DNA from 4 places in the Streptomyces sp. NPDC006197 genome. Region 1 is predicted to be linked to each of the others. Evidence: riboswitches for the same ligand, from Rfam matches in the RefSeq annotation. Region 1 holds a riboswitch; each other region holds the start of a gene.
What was found. Region 1 has a riboswitch for cobalamin ahead of cobN (cobaltochelatase subunit CobN). Riboswitches for the same ligand answer to the same signal wherever they lie in the genome.
Positions count from the first base shown of each region.

Region 1 (4,577 bases):
CCACGCCGTAGAGCTTGCCGGTCGGGGTGGTCATGCCTGGATCTCCGCTTCGTGGGCGAGGGCGTTGATCGCGGCGGCCGTCATCGCGCTGCCGCCGCGCCGGCCCCGTACGACCAGGTAGTCGAGGCCGAGGGTGTTCTCGGCGAGGGCGTCCTTGGACTCGGCGGCGCCGATGAAGCCGACCGGGATGCCGAGGACGGCGGCGGGCTTCCCCGCGCCCTTCGCGACCATCTCCAGGAGGTGGAAGAGGGCGGTCGGGGCGTTGCCGATGGCGACGACGGAGCCTTCGAGGCGGTCCCGCCACAGTTCGAGCGCGGCGGCGGAGCGGGTGGTGCCCAGCTCGGCGGCGAGGCCGGGCACGGCCGGGTCGGAGAGGGCGCAGAGCACCTCGTTGTCGGCGGGCAGCCGCTTGCGGGTGACGCCGCTGGCGACCATCTGGGCGTCGCAGAGGACGGGCGCGCCGGCGCGGAGGGCGGCGCGGGCGCTCGCGACGACGCCCGGGGAGTACGCGATGTCCTGCACGAGGTCGGTCATGCCGCAGGCGTGGATCATCCGGACCGCCACCTGGGCGACGTCGGCGGGCAGGCCCGCGAGGTCCGCCTCGGCGCGGATCGTGGCAAAGGACCGGCGGTAGATCTCCGTCCCGTCCTTCTCGTAGTCGAACATCCTGTTGCTCTCGCTCATCTCGTCGTGCGGGCCGTGGTCACTGCTTCGGGCAGGGAGGTACGGGGGGTGGGGACGCCGTCCACCAGGTAGGCGTCGTCGCCGGTGGCGAGGACGTCGACCCAGGTGCCGTGCGGGTGCCCGCAGCGGCGTTCGCACCCGGAGAAGTGCACGGGCAGCGGCCCCGCGGGTGCGGCGAGGGCGACGGTCCTGACGTCGGCGAGGGACTTGGCGCAGCCGGGCCGTCCGGTGCAGGCGCTGACCCCGACCGAGGGCAGGTCGGGCCGGGTGACCAGGCCGTGCGTCTCCAGGCCGGGCAGCCGGTCGGCACGGGCCTCGACGGCGACCACCCCGCGCCAGGGCGTGAACCGCAGCTCGCCGGCCCCGTCGGCCAGGGCCCGCAGCTGCGCGGCGGTCAGCCGGCCGAGGGGGGCGAGGACGTGCAGGGCGTGCTCGCCGAGCGGCCCGGGCGCGGGCGGCCGGGACACGGGAAGCGGCGGTACGGGTACGGGCTCCGCCGTGATCCCGGCCCGTGCGAGGGCCCCGGCCCAGTCGGGGACGTGCCCGTCGGGCAGCTCGTGCGGCCGCCAGGCCCCGTTCCCGGCGGCCTCGGCGGCGTCGAGGAACGCGAGGGCGGCGGCGAGGGCGGCCCGTACGGCGTCGTCGGCGGCGAGACGGAAGGCCCGGGAGCCGAGCCGGAGGAGGACGGACCCGTCCTGGCCTGCGATCAAGCTCACATCGCCGCCGAGTCCGGCGACGTCCCCGCGCCCGTCGTCGAGGACGAACAGGAACCGTCCCGAAAGGGACGCGGCCCGGGGCTCGGCGCACAGGGCGGCGTCCAGTGCGCGCGCCCACAACTGCACGTCCGCACAGCCGAGTCCGTCGAGTTCCGCGCCGGGCGAGGCCACGATGTTGCGGACGCGTTCGTGGGTGGGGGAGGGCAGCAGACCGGCCCCGGCCAGGAGCTCCGCGAGCTCCGCCCCGCAGCCTTCGCCGAGGCCGCGCAGCTCCGCGTTGCCGCGTGAGGTGATGCTGATCCGCCCGTCGCCGAGGGTCTCGGCGGCGCGGGCCAGGACCTCGGCCTGACGGCCCGTCAGGCGGCCTGCGGGCAGGCGCAGTCGGGCGAGGCGTCCGTCGTCGGCGGGGTGCAGGCGCAGCGCCCCGGGGCAGGCGTCGCCACGGTCCCGTATGCGAGGTTCGCCCGGTTCGGGCGTCGGGGGCGGGGTGGGCGGCATGGCGGCGAGCATACCCACGGGGAACCGGCTGACCACCGGGTGTGATCCGGCCGACTCCCCGGTTCCCTCCGGCCCGGAGACGGCACGATCTAGGATGCAGATCGGCATGGGGTCCCAGGGCCCCGGGGAGGAAGCCCGGTGAGAATCCGGCGCGGTCCCGCCACTGTGAACCCGTACCAGCGATGGCACGGGTGAGTCAGGAACTCCTGCCGTCCACACGACCACCCGGGGCGCGGACAACCCCGAGGAAGGCCTGAGCTCGCCATGCTCCTGCTGCTGTCGCACTCCGACACCGACCTGCTCAGCGCCCGCGCGGCCGGAGGGCCGGTGGAGTACCGCTTCGCCAACCCCTCCCGCCTTCCGCTCGCCGACCTCCCGGCCCTCCTCGACGGCGCCGACCTGGTCGTCGTCCGCCTCCTCGGCGGCGTCCGCTCCTGGCAGGAGGGCCTGGACGCGGTCCTCGCCGCCGGGAAGCCGGTCGTCGTCCTCAGCGGCGAGCAGGCCCCCGACGCCCAGCTCATGGAGGCCTCCACCGTCCCGATCGGCGTCGCCACCGAGGCCCACGCCTACCTGGCGCACGGCGGCCCCGGGAACCTGGAGCAGCTGGCCCGCTTCCTCTCCGACACCGTCCTGCTCACCGGCCACGGCTTCGAGGCCCCGGCCGCCGCCCCCACCTGGGGCCCCCTGGAGCGGACCGTCCGGAACGAGACCGGCCCGACCGTCGCCGTGCTCTACTACCGCGCCCACCACATGAGCGGGAACACCGCCTTCGTCGACGCCCTCTGCGGGGCGATCGAGGACGCCGGCGCCCGGGCCCTCCCGCTGTACGTGGCGTCCCTGCGCGCCCCCGAGCCGGAGCTGCTCGACCGTCTCCGTACGGCCGACGCCATCGTCACCACCGTCCTCGCCGCCGGCGGCACCAAGCCCGCCGAGGCGCAGGCCGGAGGCGACGAAGAGGCCTGGGACGCGGGCGCGCTCGCCGCGCTCGACGTGCCGATCCTCCAGGCGCTGTGCCTGACCGGCTCGCGGTCCGCGTGGGAGGAGAACGACGAGGGCCTCTCCCCGCTGGACGCCGCCAGCCAGGTCGCCGTGCCCGAGTTCGACGGCCGGCTCATCACCGTCCCCTTCTCCTTCAAGGAGATCGACGAGGACGGTCTGCCCGCGTACGTCGCCGACGCCGAGCGCGCCGCCCGCGTCGCCGGGATCGCCGTCCGGCACGCCCGCCTCCGCCACATCCCGAACGCCGAGAAGAAGCTGGCGCTCGTCCTCTCCGCGTACCCCACGAAGCACTCCCGCATCGGCAACGCCGTCGGCCTGGACACCCCGGCGTCGGCGGTCGCGCTCCTGCGCCGCCTCCGTGAGGAGGGCTACGACTTCGGCCCGGTGGAGGACCTCCCCGGCCTCGTCTCCGGCGACGGCGACGAGCTGATCTACGCCCTCATCGAGGCCGGCGGCCACGACCAGGACTGGCTGACCGAGGAGCAGCTCGCGAAGAACCCGGTCCGCATCCCGGCCGCCGACTACAAGCGCTGGTACGCCACCCTGCCCGCCGAGCTCCGCGAGCAGGTGGAGGAGCACTGGGGCCCCGCGCCCGGCGAGATGTTCCTCGACCGCTCCCGCAACCCCGAGGGCGACATCGTCCTCGCCGCGCTGCGGCGCGGGAACCTCCTGATCCTCATCCAGCCGCCGCGCGGCTTCGGCGAGAACCCGATCGCGATCTACCACGACCCCGATCTTCCGCCGTCCCACCACTACCTGGCCGCCTACCGCTGGATCGCCGCCCGCGCCGAGGACGGCGGCTTCGGCGCCGACGCCATGGTCCACCTCGGCAAGCACGGCAACCTGGAGTGGCTGCCCGGCAAGAACGCCGGCCTGTCCGCCGCCTGCGGCCCCGACGCGGCCCTCGGCGACATCCCGCTGGTCTACCCGTTCCTCGTCAACGACCCGGGCGAGGGCACCCAGGCCAAGCGGCGCGTCCACGCCACCCTCGTCGACCACCTGGTGCCGCCGATGGCCCGCGCCGACTCGTACGGCGACATCGCCCGCCTGGAGCAGCTGCTCGACGAGTACGCGCAGATCAGCTCGATGGACCCGGCGAAGCTCCCGGCCATCCGCGCCCAGATCTGGACCCTGATCCAGGCCGCCAAGCTCGACCACGACCTGGGGCTCGAAGAGCGGCCCGAGGACGACGGCTTCGACGACTTCCTGCTGCACGTCGACGGCTGGCTGTGCGAGGTCAAGGACGCCCAGATCCGCGACGGCCTGCACGTCCTCGGCGGCGCGCCGGAGGGCGAGGCCCGGGTCAACCTGGTCCTCTCCATCCTCCGCGCCCGCCAGATCTGGGGCGGCACGCAGGCGCTGCCCGGCCTGCGCGAGGCCCTCGGCCTCGACGAGTCGGCCGCGACCCGCACCACCGCCGACGAGGCGGAGGCGAAGGCCCGCGAGCTGGTCGAGGCGATGGAGGCCGCCGGCTGGGCGGTGGACGCGATCGACACGGTCGCCGCCGCGTACGGCCCCGAGGTCCGCGAGGTGCTGTCCTTCGCCGCCCTCCAGGTCGTGCCGCGCCTGGCCGCCACCACCGACGAGCTGGCCCACGCCGTGCACGCCCTGAACGGCGGCTTCGTCCCCGCCGGCCCGTCCGGCTCCCCGCTCCGGGGCCTGGTCAACGTCCTGCCGACC
Region 1 is NZ_JBEXSZ010000006.1:32,697-37,273, reverse strand. Features, by position in the region: gene ABZ318_RS03030 (precorrin-2 C(20)-methyltransferase) at 1-34, opposite strand, end outside; gene ABZ318_RS03025 (precorrin-8X methylmutase) at 31-684, opposite strand; gene ABZ318_RS03020 (cobalamin biosynthesis protein CobG) at 681-1,910, opposite strand; cobalamin riboswitch at 1,986-2,125, shown strand; gene cobN (cobaltochelatase subunit CobN) at 2,163-4,577, shown strand, end outside.

Region 2 (4,577 bases), on a different contig from region 1:
GGTCCTCGTCGACGACGACGTGGCGGTGACGGACAGCCTGTACACGGCGGGTCGGCGCGGCACCGGCGGCACGCTGTTCGTGGAGAAGATCGCGGGTGCGGCCGCCGAGGAGGGCGCCCCGCTGGAGCGGGTGGAGTCGATCGCCCGCCGGGTGAACGAGCGGTGCCGGTCCTTCGGGGTGGCCCTGAGCGCCTGCACGACCCCCGCCAAGGGCAGCCCGACCTTCGACCTCCCGGAAGGGGAGCTGGAGTTGGGGATCGGCATCCACGGCGAGCCCGGCCGGGAGCGACGGGCCATGATGACCTCGCGGGAGATCGCCGACTTCGCCGTCGACGCCGTCGTGGAGGACCTGCGCCCGTCCGCGCCCGTCATCGCCCTGGTGAACGGGATGGGCGGGACACCGCTCCTGGAGCTGTACGGGTTCAATGCCGAGGTGCAGCGGGTGCTCGGCGAGCGGAAGGTGCCGGTGGCCCGGACGCTGGTCGGGAACTACGTGACCTCGCTCGACATGGCGGGATGCTCGGTGACCCTGTGCGAGGTCGACGAGGAGCTGCTGCGCCTGTGGGACGCGCCGGTGCGGACGCCCGCGCTGCGCTGGGGCCGGTGACAGCGGGGATGGGAAGGGGGAGCGAGATGGCGGAGACCTTCGGCGCCGGGTTCCTGGTGCGCTGGCTGGCCGCGGTGGCCGAGGACGTCGACCGGGAGGCGGACCGTCTCACCGAGCTGGATTCGGCCATCGGCGACGCCGATCACGGAGCCAATCTCAAGCGGGGGTTCGCCGCCGTGACGGAGACCCTGGCGAAGGAGCCGCCCGCGAACCCGGGCGCGGTGCTCACCACCGCCGGACGGCAGCTCATCTCCACCGTCGGCGGTGCTTCGGGACCGCTGTACGGGACGCTGCTGCGGCGCGCCGGGAAGACCCTGGGCGAGGACGGGGAGGTCACCCGGGAGCGGTTGGCGGAGGCGCTCGGCGTCGGTGTGGCCGCCGTGTCGCAGCTGGGCGGTGCCCAGGTGGGCGACAAGACGATGCTGGACGCGCTCGTGCCGGGCGTGGAAGGACTGCGGAGCTCGTACGAGGCGGCCCGCGCCGCCGCCGAGGAGGGCGCCCTCGCGACCGTGCCCCTCCAGGCGCGCAAGGGCAGGGCCAGTTATCTCGGGGAGCGGTCGGTCGGGCACCAGGATCCGGGGGCGACGTCGTCGGCGCTGCTCTTCGCGGCCCTCGCCGACACCGCCCGCGCGGAGGGCGCGCGATGAGCCCGGAGGGCTCGGCCTCGGAGGGCCCGGTTCCGGAGGGCTCGGCGGTCGTGGGCATCGTGCTCGTCTCGCACAGCGCGGCGGTCGCGACGGCGGTCGTCGAACTGGCCCGTGGCCTCGCGGGCGGCGGTGACCTCGCCCCGGTCCTGCCCGCGGGCGGGACGCCGGACGGTGGCCTCGGAACGAGTTCCGAGCTGATCCGCGGGGCCGCCAAGGCCGTCGACCGAGGGGCCGGGGTCGCGCTCCTCGTCGACCTGGGCAGCGCGGTCCTCACCGTGAAGGCGCTGCTCGCCGAGGGCGACGAACTGCCCGAGGGCTCCCGCCTGGTGGACGCGCCGTTCGTCGAGGGCGCGGTGGCCGCGCTGGTGACGGCGAGCGCCGGCGGGGATCTCGACGCGGTGGCGGCGGCGGCCTCGGAGGCGTACGCCTACCGCAAGGAGTGACCACGGGGACCGGGTGCGTGCAGTGACCGGAGGGGCGCGCCGCGTGGTGGCCGTGTTGTGATCCAGCAGGTCAACCCACTAATGTCGCAGGGCCTTGGTGTACGGGAAACCGGTGCGGTACCGGTGCGGCCCTCGCCACTGTGATCGGGAGGTCCGGCTCCACCCCCGGGGGAACACCTCGGGGAAGCCACTGGACCGTCGCGGGAGACCGCGACGGTGTGGGAAGGCGGAGTCGGGCCGTATGACCGTCAGCCAGGAGACCGGCCAGGGTGCGTTGTCCATCCACGAGGTGCTGGAGAGGGTCTCCCGATCATGCATATAGCCGAGGGGTACCTACCCCCTGCGCACGCCGCCGCCTGGGGCGTCGCGGCCGCTCCGTTCGTCGTCCACGGGGTGCGCGCGCTGACCCGCGAGGTGCGGTCGAACCCCGAATCCACTCTGTTGCTCGGTGCCTCCGGCGCCTTCACCTTCGTCCTGTCGGCGCTCAAGCTGCCTTCGGTCACCGGTAGTTGTTCGCATCCGACCGGTACGGGGCTCGGCGCGATCCTGTTCCGGCCGCCGATCATGGCGGTCCTCGGGACGATCACCCTGCTCTTCCAGGCCCTGCTGCTCGCGCACGGCGGACTGACCACGCTCGGCGCGAACGCCTTCTCCATGGCGATCGTCGGACCCTGGGCGGGATACGGGACGTACCGGCTGCTCCGGCGGTTCGGCGCGCCCCTGATGGTGGCCGTCTTCTTCGGCGCGTTCGTCGCCGACCTCTCCACGTACTGCGTCACCAGCGTGCAGCTGGCCCTGGCGTTCCCCGACCCCGGCAGCGGTGTGCCCGGCGCGCTGGCCAAGTTCGGCGGGATCTTCGCCGTGACCCAGATTCCGCTGGCGGTGAGCGAGGGCCTGCTCACGGTGCTCGTGATGCGGCTGCTCACCCAGTCCAGCAAGGGCGAGCTGACGCGCCTCGGCGTCCTCGGCCGGCCGCGGGCGGAGCAGCCCGAGGAGGTGGTCGCGCGATGAGCCGGAACGCGAAGGTCAACACGCTGCTGCTGCTCCTCGTCGCCGCGCTCGCGGTCCTGCCGCTCGCGCTGGGCCTCGGCGACCACAAGGAGCAGCCGTTCAGCGGGTCCGACAGCGAGGCGGAGACCGCGATCACGGAGCTCCAGCCGGACTACAAGCCGTGGTTCAGCCCGCTGTACGAGCCGCCGTCCGGCGAGATCGAGTCGGCGCTCTTCGCCCTCCAGGCGGCGCTCGGCGCCGGTGTCCTGGCGTACTACTTCGGCCTGCGGCGCGGCCGCCGCCAGGGCGCGGCGAAGGCCGCGGAGGCGGCGGGGGCGAAGGGTGCGGCGGCGGAGGACGATCCCGTCGGGGGCGGCGATTCCGATACGGCGAGGGGTGGGCCCGAGTCCGGTGCCGCGAGCGGCGGGTCCCGGTTCGTCGTCGGTGGTGCGGGGGTCCCCGGGGCCGACGACGGTTCCGTTCCGTTCGACGGTACGGGCGCGTAGCGCCGATGCTGCCGATCGACGCGGCGGCGCACAGCAGTCGCTGGCGCCGCCGCCATCCCGTGGAGAAGGCCGCCCTCGGCTTCGGTCTGACGTTGTGCGCCGTCTCCCTGCCGCCGTGGCCGGGAGCGCTGCTCGTGGCGGCGGCCACGCTCGCGGTGCTGCTCGGTCCGGCCGGTGTGCCGGGTCGTCAGCTGTGGCGGGCGTTCCGCATCCCGCTCGGTTTCTGTGTCACGGGGGCCGTTCCGCTGCTCTTCGAGGTGGGCGGTGCGCGCGGGCTCGTGGCCCTCGCGCCCGGCGGTCCCGTGCACGCGGGCGAGCTGCTCCTTCGGACCGCCTCGGCCTCGCTGGGGGTGCTGCTCTTCGCCTTCACGACGCCGGTGTCCGACGTGCTGCCCCGGCTCGTCCGGGCGGGCGTCCCGGCGCCCGTGGTGGACGTGGCGCTCGTGATGTACCGGATCATCTTCCTGCTGCTCGACTCGCTGGCGAAGATCCGGCAGGCCCAGGCGGCCCGGCTCGGGCACACCAGCCGGGCCGCGACCTGGCGTTCGCTCGCCGGTCTCGGCGCGACGACGTTCGTACGGGCCTTCGACCGGGCGCAGCGCCTGCAGTCGGGGCTCGCCGGACGCGGTTACGACGGGACGCTGCGGGTCCTGGTGCCGGCCTGCGCGGTCTCCCGGCGGTTCCTCACGGCGACGGGCGTCCTCCTCGCGGGGCTCGTCGCCCTCACCCTCGTACTGGAAAGGTTCCTTCCGTGACGTCTCCGACGCCGACGAAGCCCGTCGTGGAGCTGGTGAAGGCGGGTTTCGCCTATGAGGACGGGCCCGCGGTCCTGTCGGGCGTGGACTTCTCTGTGGCGGAGGGGCGCGCGATCGCGCTCCTCGGCCGCAACGGCAGCGGCAAGACGACTCTGCTGCGGCTCCTCAGCGGGGGCCTGCGGTGCGGGAGCGGGTCGCTGCTCCTGGACGGAGCCGAGGTGGCGTACGACCGGAAGGGGCTGACCCGGCTGCGGACCACCGTGCAGCTGGTCGTGCAGGATCCGGACGACCAGCTGTTCGCGGCCTCGGTCGGCCAGGACGTGTCGTTCGGTCCGACGAACCTGGGGCTGCCGGAGGAGGAGGTGCGGCTCCGGGTGCGGGAGGCCCTGGAGGCGCTGGACATCACGGCCCTGGAGGACCGGCCGACGCATCTGCTGTCGTACGGGCAGCGGAAGCGGGCCGCGATCGCGGGCGCCGTGGCGATGCGGCCCCGGGTGCTGATCATGGACGAGCCGACGGCCGGGCTCGACCCGCACGGGCAGGAGCGGCTGCTCGACGCCCTCGCCCGGCTGCGGGAGGCGGGGACGACGGTGGTGATGGCGACGCACGACGTGGATCTGGCGCTGCGC
Region 2 is NZ_JBEXSZ010000126.1:3,048-7,624, reverse strand. Features, by position in the region: gene dhaK (dihydroxyacetone kinase subunit DhaK) at 1-607, shown strand, start outside; gene dhaL (dihydroxyacetone kinase subunit DhaL) at 634-1,254, shown strand; gene ABZ318_RS30230 (PTS fructose transporter subunit IIA) at 1,251-1,697, shown strand; cobalamin riboswitch at 1,776-1,981, shown strand; gene ABZ318_RS30225 (energy-coupling factor ABC transporter permease) at 2,010-2,708, shown strand; gene ABZ318_RS30220 (energy-coupling factor ABC transporter substrate-binding protein) at 2,705-3,193, shown strand; gene cbiQ (cobalt ECF transporter T component CbiQ) at 3,199-3,948, shown strand; gene ABZ318_RS30210 (ATP-binding cassette domain-containing protein) at 3,945-4,577, shown strand, end outside.
Region 2: it holds a riboswitch for cobalamin, as region 1 does, so the genes downstream of both, ABZ318_RS30225 (energy-coupling factor ABC transporter permease) here and cobN (cobaltochelatase subunit CobN) in region 1, are expected to answer to the same signal.

Region 3 (4,577 bases), on a different contig from region 1:
CCAGATCGCCGCCCCGCCGAGGGCCAGGACGGCCGCCCCGCCGACGAGCACGCCGAAGGACGGGCCGCCGCCCGAGCCCTCCGCGGCGGTCGAGGCGGTGGGTCCGGCCGAGGCCGGGGTCTTCGAGGCCGGGGTCTTCTCCGTGACCTGCTCGCCGCAGCCGTGCGCCGGGTAGCCCGCGATCCCGCACAGCATGGCCGAGCCGTCGTACCGCAGCGGCTTCGCCACCGCGGCCAGCGCCTCCGCGCCCGTCGCGTCCTCGCGGACCTCCGCGCAGCCGACCTTGATCAGCTTCTTCGGCGGGGCCTCCCCGGGCGGCGCGTCCGCGGGGCCGCCGAAGTCGACGACGACCGCTATCCGCTTGGTGCCGTCCTTCTTCTCCACGCCCCCGCAGATCCCCGGGAAGTCGGGGGCGACGGAGGGCAGGGAGGTGTCGTCCGTGCCGTTGCTGATCGCGAAGCGGAAGCCGAGGGCGTCGCCGTCGGCGGGCCGGGCGGTCGCCGGGCCCTGTGTGGCGTACGTCCACGGCTTCCCGCCGTCGCTCTCCCAGAACGACCAGTAGCGGTAGCCGGCCGCCTGCGCCGGGGCCGCCGCGACCGCGGTCAGGGCGAGGAGCGCTCCGGCCGCGGCGCCCGTGACCCGCGCCGGCATCCGTGCGGTCACTTCTTGCGGCCGCTCACGAGGAAGCCGACGCCGACGCCGACGAGCGTGCCGATGCCGATGATCCACCACACGTCGAAGCCGGACTCGGCCTCGTCGCTGGTGGAGGAGGCGGAGGTGTCCGGCGTCTTGGGCGCCGGGCCGGTGGCGTTGAGCTGCTCGACCAGGTCCGCCGTGCCGAACTCGCGCGGGTCGGTGTCCGTCGCGCGGGCCGCCAGGATCAGCTGCGCGTAGGCGGCCGGGCCGCCCTCCTTCGCCCAGGCGGCGGAGTTCTTCTCCAGCCACGCCAGGGCCGGCCCGGCCTCCTTCACGGCGCCGGACGCGGCGAGCGCGACGACGGCGTCGGCGGTGTTGCCGATGTCGGGCTGCTCGGTGGTGTCGGTGGCGCCCGGCATCGGCGGCAGGGTGAGGTGGCCGGTCTTCGCGAGCGCCTTCGACAGGTAGGAGGCGCCGTTCAGCGCGGCCCGCTCGACGGTCGGCTTCGACAGGTCGGTGCAGGTCGTCGGCTGCTCGGGGGAGGCCTTGGTGGCGACGACGCTCTTGCCGAGCCCGGCGAGGGTGGCCGCCGCGGTGGCGTCGGCGTTGGCGAGGAGCTTGCCGGTCTTGTCCGGCTGGTACGCGAACGCCCCGGCGCCGTCCTTGTCCGAGCAGGGCAGGGCGAAGGTGAGGAGCGCGTCGTACGGGGTGCGGCCCTCGGCGGAGGTGAACGAGACGGGCCGCACGCCGATCGCGGCGAGCGCGCCGACGACGACCGAGGTGGAGTTGGCGTCGCTCGCGCCGCCGACGCCGTAGCCCCAGCCGCCGTCCTTGTTCTGCACGCTCCGCAGCCAGTCGGAGCCGGCCTTGACGGCCTTGTCGATCGTCTCCGGGGCGGCGGCCTGGCGGCGCACGGCGTGGAGCGCCTGGAGGGCGACGGCGGTGGCGTTGGTGTCCCGCATCGTCTTCGCGTCGCAGGGCTTCGACACGTCCGCGCGGTACGAGGCGAACGAGCCGTCGGCGCACTGCTGGCCCAGGAGCCAGTCCACCGCCCGGTCGGCGGGCTGGTAGCCGGTGCCGCGCTGGGCGAGGAAGGCGAGCGACTGACGCCAGACACCGTCGTACGTCGGGTCCTTCGTGCCGTACAGGCCGGACGGGAGCGTGCCCGTGGAGGGTGACGGCGAGGGCGCGGCGGAGGCCGCCCCGGCTGCTCCGGTGCCGAGCACGACTGCGGCGGCGGCGAGCGCGGCGGCGCCGCGGCGGACGGTGTTCATGGGGCCCTCTCCTGGGGCCGGGCACCGGCACGCCTCAGGGGCACCAGGCTCCGGCTCCGTATTCCTCGACGGTGCCGGCGGTCACGTCCCGGGCGGGGCATTCCGACTCGCCACTCTTCAGGGGTGGCTCACGGTTGCGGGTCAGTGCCGGATTCGCACCGGCTTCCCCCCGTACGGGCATGATGACGACCCGCTCACTCTACCGGCCCGTACACCCGCCGCCCCGGGGGGGTGGGACGGTCGCGCTCACGCGTGAACGGGCGGACGGGGGCCATGACGGTCCGGGGCCGGGCCCTCACACCGCGACGTACGTGACGGGGTCCGTGCCCGCCACCGGTTCCGCGCGTCCGAGCTTCACCAGGCGGCGGACATGGGCCTCGGCCTCGCTGACGGCGATGTTGCGGGAGCCGTGGGGGATCTGCTCCCAGGGGCGGTTCCACTCCATGCGCTCGGCGAGCTGCCAGGGCGTGAGCGGGGTCGCGAGGAGGGCGAGGAGGCCGGTGAGGCGCTCCTCGTGGTGGTCGAGGAGTTCACGGACCCGGCCGGCGGCGTCGGCGAAGGCGTACTGGTGGGCGGGGAGGACCTCGGCGACGCCGAGGCGGCCGATCCGTTCCAGGGAGTCGAGGTAGTCGCCGAGGGGATCGGTCCCGGTGAGCTCGTCGGGGTCCTCGTACAGGCCGATGTGCGGGGAGATCCCGGGCAGCAGGTGGTCGCCGGAGAAGAGCCGGCCGTGGCCGGGCAGCCGGGAGGGGTGCTCCTCCTCCAGGTGGAGGCAGACGTGCCCGGGGGTGTGGCCGGGCGTCCAGATCGCGCGCAGCCGCCGTCCGGCCAGGTCGAGGAGCTCGCCGGGGACGATCTCGCGGTCGGGAAGGGCCGAGCGGAGGCCGGGCAGGGTCCGTGTCCGTCCGGAGGCGCGGGCGGCCCGCAGCGGGGCGATGTGCTCCTCGGGGGCGCCGACGGCGGCGAGTTTGCGGGCGAGGTAGTCGAGCCAGGTGCCGGGTTCGGACTCGCGGGTGCGGCGGACGACGGCCGTGTCGGCGGCGTGCATGGCGATCCAGGCCCCGGACTCCTCGCGGACCCGGCCGGAGAGGCCGTGGTGGTCGGGGTGGTGGTGGGTGACGACGATCCCGTGGATCTCCCGTACGGACAGCCCCAGGGCGGTGAGCCCGTCGGTGAGTTCGGTCCAGGAGGCCGGGTCGTCCCAGCCCGTGTCGACGAGGACCGGGCCGCGGCCGGTGTCGAGGACGTGGACCAGGGTGTGGCCCAGCGGATTGTCCGGGATGGGCACCCGCAGGGACCAGACGCCTCCGCCGTGCTCGGTCACCTGGGTCATGAGCGTCCTCGTCTCTGCGGTACCGGTACGACCATTGCCCACCATAACTAGAACTGGTATCAGTTCTGAAGCATCGTCAGAAAACCAGTGGGCAATTCCATCTCCTCGGGAGGCAGCGGTCATGACCGAGCTTGTGGAGCACGGAAAGCTGTTCATCGGCGGGGAGTGGACCGACCCTTCCCCGGGCGGCGGGACGATCGAGGTGATCTCCCCGCACACCGAGCAGGTCATCGGCCGGGTCCCGCACGCCTCCGAGGCCGACGTCGACCGGGCCGTCGCCGCCGCCCGCCGGGCCTTCGACGAAGGGCCCTGGCCCCGGACGACGGTCGAGGAGCGGATCGCCGTCGTCAGCCGCATCAAGGACGCGATCGCCGCGCGGTACGAGGAGATCGGCCGCGCCATCAGCGCGCAGAACGGCTCCCCGTACTCCTGGTCCGTCCTCGCCCAGGCGCTCGGCGCGATGATGGTCTGGGACGCGGCGATCACCGTCGCCCGGGACTTCCCGTACGAGGAGCGGCGCGCCGGCGTCCTCGGGCCGCTGCTCGTGCGGCGCGAGCCGGTCGGCGTCGTCGCGGCCGTCGTCCCGTGGAACGTGCCGCAGTTCACCGCCGCCGCCAAGCTGGGCCCCGCGCTGCTCGCCGGCTGCACGGCGGTCCTCAAGCCCTCGCCGGAGTCGCCCCTCGACTCGTACGTCCTCGGCGAGATCGCGGCCGAGGCCGGCCTCCCGGAAGGGGTCCTGTCGATCCTGCCCGCCGACCGCGAGGTCAGCGAGTACCTCGTCGGCCACCCCGGCGTCGACAAGGTCTCCTTCACCGGCTCGGTCGCCGCCGGCAAGCGGGTCATGGAGGTCGCCTCCCGCAACCTCACCCGCGTCACCCTCGAACTGGGCGGCAAGTCAGCCGCCGTGATCCTGCCGGACGCCGACCTGGAGACCGCCGTCGCCGGGATCGTCCCCGCCGCCTGGATGAACAACGGGCAGGCGTGCGTGGCCCAGACCCGCATCCTCGCCCCCCGCTCGCGGTACGAGGAGATCGCCGAGGCCTTCGCCGCCGCGGCCGGCGCGCTCGTCGTCGGCGACCCGCTCGACCCGGCCACCCAGGTCGGCCCGCTCGTCGCCCGGCGCCAGCAGCAGCGCTCCCTCGACTACATCGGGATCGGCCAGGCGGAGGGCGCGAAGCTGCTCACCGGCGGCGGCCGCCCGGACGGTCTCGACCGCGGCTGGTACGTCGAACCGACCCTCTTCGGCGACGTCGACAACTCCATGCGGATCGCCCGCGAGGAGATCTTCGGCCCGGTCGTCTGCCTCCTGCCGTACGGGGACGAGGCCGAGGCCC
Region 3 is NZ_JBEXSZ010000056.1:14,393-18,969, forward strand. Features, by position in the region: gene ABZ318_RS19185 (SCO2322 family protein) at 1-651, opposite strand, end outside; gene ABZ318_RS19190 (prenyltransferase/squalene oxidase repeat-containing protein) at 660-1,910, opposite strand; cobalamin riboswitch at 1,984-2,119, opposite strand; gene ABZ318_RS19195 (MBL fold metallo-hydrolase) at 2,206-3,243, opposite strand; gene ABZ318_RS19200 (aldehyde dehydrogenase) at 3,365-4,577, shown strand, end outside.
Region 3: it holds a riboswitch for cobalamin, as region 1 does, so the genes downstream of both, ABZ318_RS19190 (prenyltransferase/squalene oxidase repeat-containing protein) here and cobN (cobaltochelatase subunit CobN) in region 1, are expected to answer to the same signal.

Region 4 (4,577 bases), on a different contig from region 1:
CGTCGCTGTAGCCGGGCGCACGCTCCCAGTCTCGGCAGGGCGGGGTGGAGCTGCCACCGGACGGACCCGGCCGGGGTGGACCGCGGCGGGACCGGGGGGTCACCTGGGGCGGATCGCGGCGGGACCGGGGGGTCACCTGGGGCGGATCGCGGCGGGACCGGGGGTCCACCTGGAGCGGATCGCGGCGGGACCGGAGGGCCGCCCGGGGTGGACCGCGGCGGGCCGGAGGGGTCGCCCCGGGGAGTGACGTGGGTCTCCTCCAGGGGGTCCCCCGGCCGGATGGTCCTGTCCAGGGGGTGGAACCGGGTGCCGGGGGAGGAAGCGGGGCAGGTCGCACGTGCCCCGGGAAGGGCGGGATCACCCGGGTTGCGCGGTGACCGCATCGTGGACGCCGCGCCCTCCGGGGCGGGAAGCGGAACCTCTTGACACCGGATAGGGACACCACGCCGCCCGCCCCAGTTCATCTTCCGTTCACCCAGGTTGCTTACGTTCGACGAGCCACTGACGTCAAACGATTGCCTGGGTAAATGGAACACATCACGCTGCTGCTCGCCATTGTGGTCGTGACAGCTCTCGTGTTCGATTTCACGAACGGTTTCCACGACACCGCCAACGCGATGGCCACGACCATCTCGACCGGTGCACTCAAGCCCAAGACGGCGGTGGCCATGTCCGCCGTGCTGAACCTCGTCGGCGCGTTCCTGTCCGTGGAGGTCGCCAAGACGATCTCCAAGGGACTGGTCAACGAAGAAGGCATCCAGCCCGAAGTGATCCTCGCCGCGCTCGTCGGCGCGATCCTCTGGAACCTGGTGACCTGGCTGGTCGGACTGCCCTCCAGCTCCTCCCACGCCCTGATGGGCGGCCTCATCGGCGCGACCGTCGCCTCGATCGGCGTCAGCGGTGTCAACGGCGAGGTCGTCGTCACCAAGGTCCTCATCCCGGCCGTCGCCGCGCCGATCGTCGCGGGCATCGCCTCGATGCTGGCCACGAAGCTGACGTACAAGATCGGCGCCAGGACCGACGAGAAGGACACGGCCAAGGGCTACCGGGCCGGCCAGATCGCCTCCGCCGGTCTCGTCTCCCTCGCCCACGGCACCAACGACGCCCAGAAGACGATGGGCATCATCACCCTCGCCCTGGTCGCCGGCGGCGCCCTCGCCCCCGGCTCCAACCCGCCCGTCTGGGTCATCGTCTCCGCCGGTCTGGCGATCGCGCTCGGCACCTACCTCGGCGGCTGGCGCATCATCCGCACCATGGGCAAGGGCCTCACGGACCTCCAGCCGCAGCAGGGCTTCGCCGCCCAGACCAGCGCGGCCACGACCATCCTGGCCTCCTCCCACCTCGGCTTCTCGCTCTCCACCACCCACGTCGTCTCGGGTGGCGTCATGGGCGCGGGCCTCGGCCGCAAGGGCGGTGTCGTCCGCTGGTCGACCGCCACCCGCATGTTCGTCGCCTGGGGCCTGACCCTGCCGGCCGCCGGCCTGGTCGGCGCGGGTGCCGAGTACGTCGCCCGCCAGGGCGACTGGGGCGTCTACGTCGTCGCGGCCTTCCTGATCGCCTCCTGCCTCGGCATCTGGCTCGTCTCCCGCCGCCAGGTGGTCGACCACACCAACGTCAACGACGTCGAGACCGACGCCGAGACCGAGCCCGCGGGCGTCGTGACCACCGCGATCGCGGCCGTCACCCCGCCGCCGGCCGGCTCCGTCGCCGCCGTCGCGGACGAGGACCTGAAGACCACCATCCCCGCGCCGGTCCCCACGGACCCGGCCGCTCCCCCGGCCCCCGCCGCGGTCTAAGGAACTGGAACCAAGCATGAAGATCGACTGGGCAGCCCTCGGCTCCGTCTTCGGAGTCAGCCTCGGGGCGACCGTCGCCCTCGTGGGCCTCTTCACCCTCGGTGTCATCGGCCTCTCCAAGCAGGAGCGGGCCGCCGCGCAGGGAGGCTCCGCCACCCTGGCCCGCACCGGCGCCTACGCCGCTTTCGGCCTGTGCCTGGCGGCCGTGGCGTACGGCATCTACCTGATCGTCGCCTGACGCTCCCGTCACCTCGGCCGGGCGGCCCGCATCCTCGGATGCGGGCCGCTCGGCCGTCGTGTTTGTGGTGCTTCGCACAGTGACGCGGTGCAGGTCAAGGGTGAGTTGACGGCTGTTCTCGGCCCGTGGTGGACTGCCGAGGCCATTACGGCGGCAGTAGAGGAAGTCCGGTGCGAATCCGGCGCGGTCCCGCCACTGTGACCGGATCCCACGGGTCCGGGAGTCAGGAACTCTCGCCGCCGGTCACGTCGATCCAGGGCGCGGACCCTGAGTGAGGACAGAGCGCCATGCCCGGCCTCGGCCGCAGCGTCTCCCCAGCCACCGGTGTCTTCGCGTACGGCGCGGCCCTGGGCCTCGCCGTCGATCTGCTCGTCGGCGACCCCCGCCGCGGACACCCCGTCGCCGCCTTCGGACGCGCGGCGGGCCGCGTCGAGCGGGCCCTGTGGCGCGACCACCGCGGCTGGGGCGCCCTGCACACCGCCGTCTGCGCCGGCGCCACCGTCGCGGCCGGCGCCCTCGCCGCCCGTACGGCACGGGGCAGCCGCGCCGGATCCGTCGCGCTCACCGCGGCGGCCGTCTGGGCCGTCGTCGGCGGTACGACCCTGGGGCGCGAGGCCCGCGCGATCGGCGGTGCCCTCGCCGCCGGGGACCTGGAGGTGGCCCGGGAACGGCTGCCGCACCTGTGCGGACGCGACCCGCAGTCCCTCGACGGTCCCGCGATGGCCCGCGCGGTCGTCGAGTCCGTCGCCGAGAACACCTCCGACGCCGTGGTCGGCGCCCTCTTCTGGGGAGCCGTCGCGGGCGTGCCGGGGCTGGTCGGCTTCCGGGCCGTCAACACCCTCGACGCGATGGTCGGCCACAAGTCGCCCCGGTACCGCCGGTACGGCTGGGCCTCGGCCCGCCTCGACGACCTGGCCGGCTGGCCCGGGGCCCGGCTGACCGCCGCGCTCGCGACCGTCGCCGGCGGAGACCCGCGCGGAGCCGTACGGGCCTGGCGGGCGGACGCCGCGAAGCACCCGAGCCCGAACGCGGGACCGGTCGAGGCCTCCTTCGCGGGCGCCCTCGGCGTGCGGCTCGGGGGGACCCTCTCGTACGCCGGGCGGGTCGAGCACCGGCCCGTCCTCAACGCGGAGGGGCGGCCCGTCGAGGTCGCCGACATCGACCGCGCGGTCCGGCTGTCCCGCCGGATCACCGGACTGACCCTGGCCGCCTGCGTGGGCGGCCGCATGATCGCGAGCGCGCTGAAGCGGAGGAACGCATGAGGGGTGGGGGGCTGCTCGTCGCCGGGACCACGTCCGACGCGGGCAAGAGCGTCGTCACGGCCGGCATCTGCCGCTGGCTGGTCCGGCAGGGCGTCAAGGTCGCGCCGTTCAAGGGACAGAACATGTCCCTGAACTCCTTCGTCACCCGGGAGGGCGCCGAGATCGGCCGGGCGCAGGCCATGCAGGCGCAGGCCGCGCGGGTGGAGCCGACCGCGCTCATGAACCCGGTGCTGCTCAAGCCCGGCAGCGACCGCTCCAGTCAGGTCGTCCTCATGGGCAAGCCGGTCGGCGAGCTCAGCGCCCGGGGCTACCACGGCGGGCGGCAGAAGGAACTCTTCGAGCCGGTCCTGGCGTGCCTGGAGGAACTGCGGGGCACGTATGACGCCGTGATCTGCGAGGGGGCGGGCAGTCCGGCCGAGATCAACCTGCGGCGCACGGACATCGTGAACATGGGCATCGCGCGGGCCGCGAAGCTCCCCGTGGTCGTCGTCGGGGACATCGACCGGGGCGGGGTCTTCGCCCAGTTCTTCGGGACGACGGCGCTGCTCTCGCCGGAGGACCAGTCACTCGTCGCCGGATACCTGGTGAACAAGTTCCGGGGCGACGTGAGCCTGCTCGAACCGGGCCTCGACATGCTGCACGGGCTCACCGGCCGCCGGACCTTCGGCGTCCTGCCGTACGCGCACGGGCTCGGGATCGACGAGGAGGACGGCCTGCGGGTCTCGCTGCGGGGCACCGTCCGCGAGTCGGTCGTCGCGCCGCCGCTCGGCGAGGACGTGCTGCGGGTCGCCGTGTGCGCCGTGCCGCTGATGTCCAACTTCACGGACGTCGACGCCCTGGCCGCCGAGCCGGGCGTCGTCGTCCGGTTCGTGGACCGGCCCGAGGAGCTCGTCGACGCGGACCTCGTCGTCGTCCCGGGCACCCGGGGCACGGTGAAGGCGCTGGCGTGGCTGCGCGAGCGGGGGCTCGCCGACGCCCTCGTCCGGCGCGCGGCCGAGGGCCGGCCCGTGCTGGGCATCTGCGGCGGCTTCCAGGCCCTCGGCGAGCGCATCGAGGACGAGGTCGAGTCGAAGGCCGGCGTGGTCGACGGGCTCGGGCTGCTGCCCGTACGGGTCCGGTTCGGGGTCGAGAAGACCCTCGCCCGGCCGGTCGGCGAGGCGCTCGGCGAGCGGGTCGAGGGGTACGAGATCCACCACGGGGTGGCCTCCGTGGAGGGTGGGGAACCGTTCCTCGACGGGTGCCGGGTCGGCTCCGTGTGGGGCACCCACTGGCACGGCTCGC
Region 4 is NZ_JBEXSZ010000025.1:6,914-11,490, reverse strand. Features, by position in the region: gene ABZ318_RS10850 (hypothetical protein) at 1-21, opposite strand, end outside; gene ABZ318_RS10845 (inorganic phosphate transporter) at 528-1,796, shown strand; gene ABZ318_RS10840 (hypothetical protein) at 1,813-2,034, shown strand; cobalamin riboswitch at 2,155-2,287, shown strand; gene ABZ318_RS10835 (cobalamin biosynthesis protein) at 2,322-3,296, shown strand; gene ABZ318_RS10830 (cobyric acid synthase) at 3,293-4,577, shown strand, end outside.
Region 4: it holds a riboswitch for cobalamin, as region 1 does, so the genes downstream of both, ABZ318_RS10835 (cobalamin biosynthesis protein) here and cobN (cobaltochelatase subunit CobN) in region 1, are expected to answer to the same signal.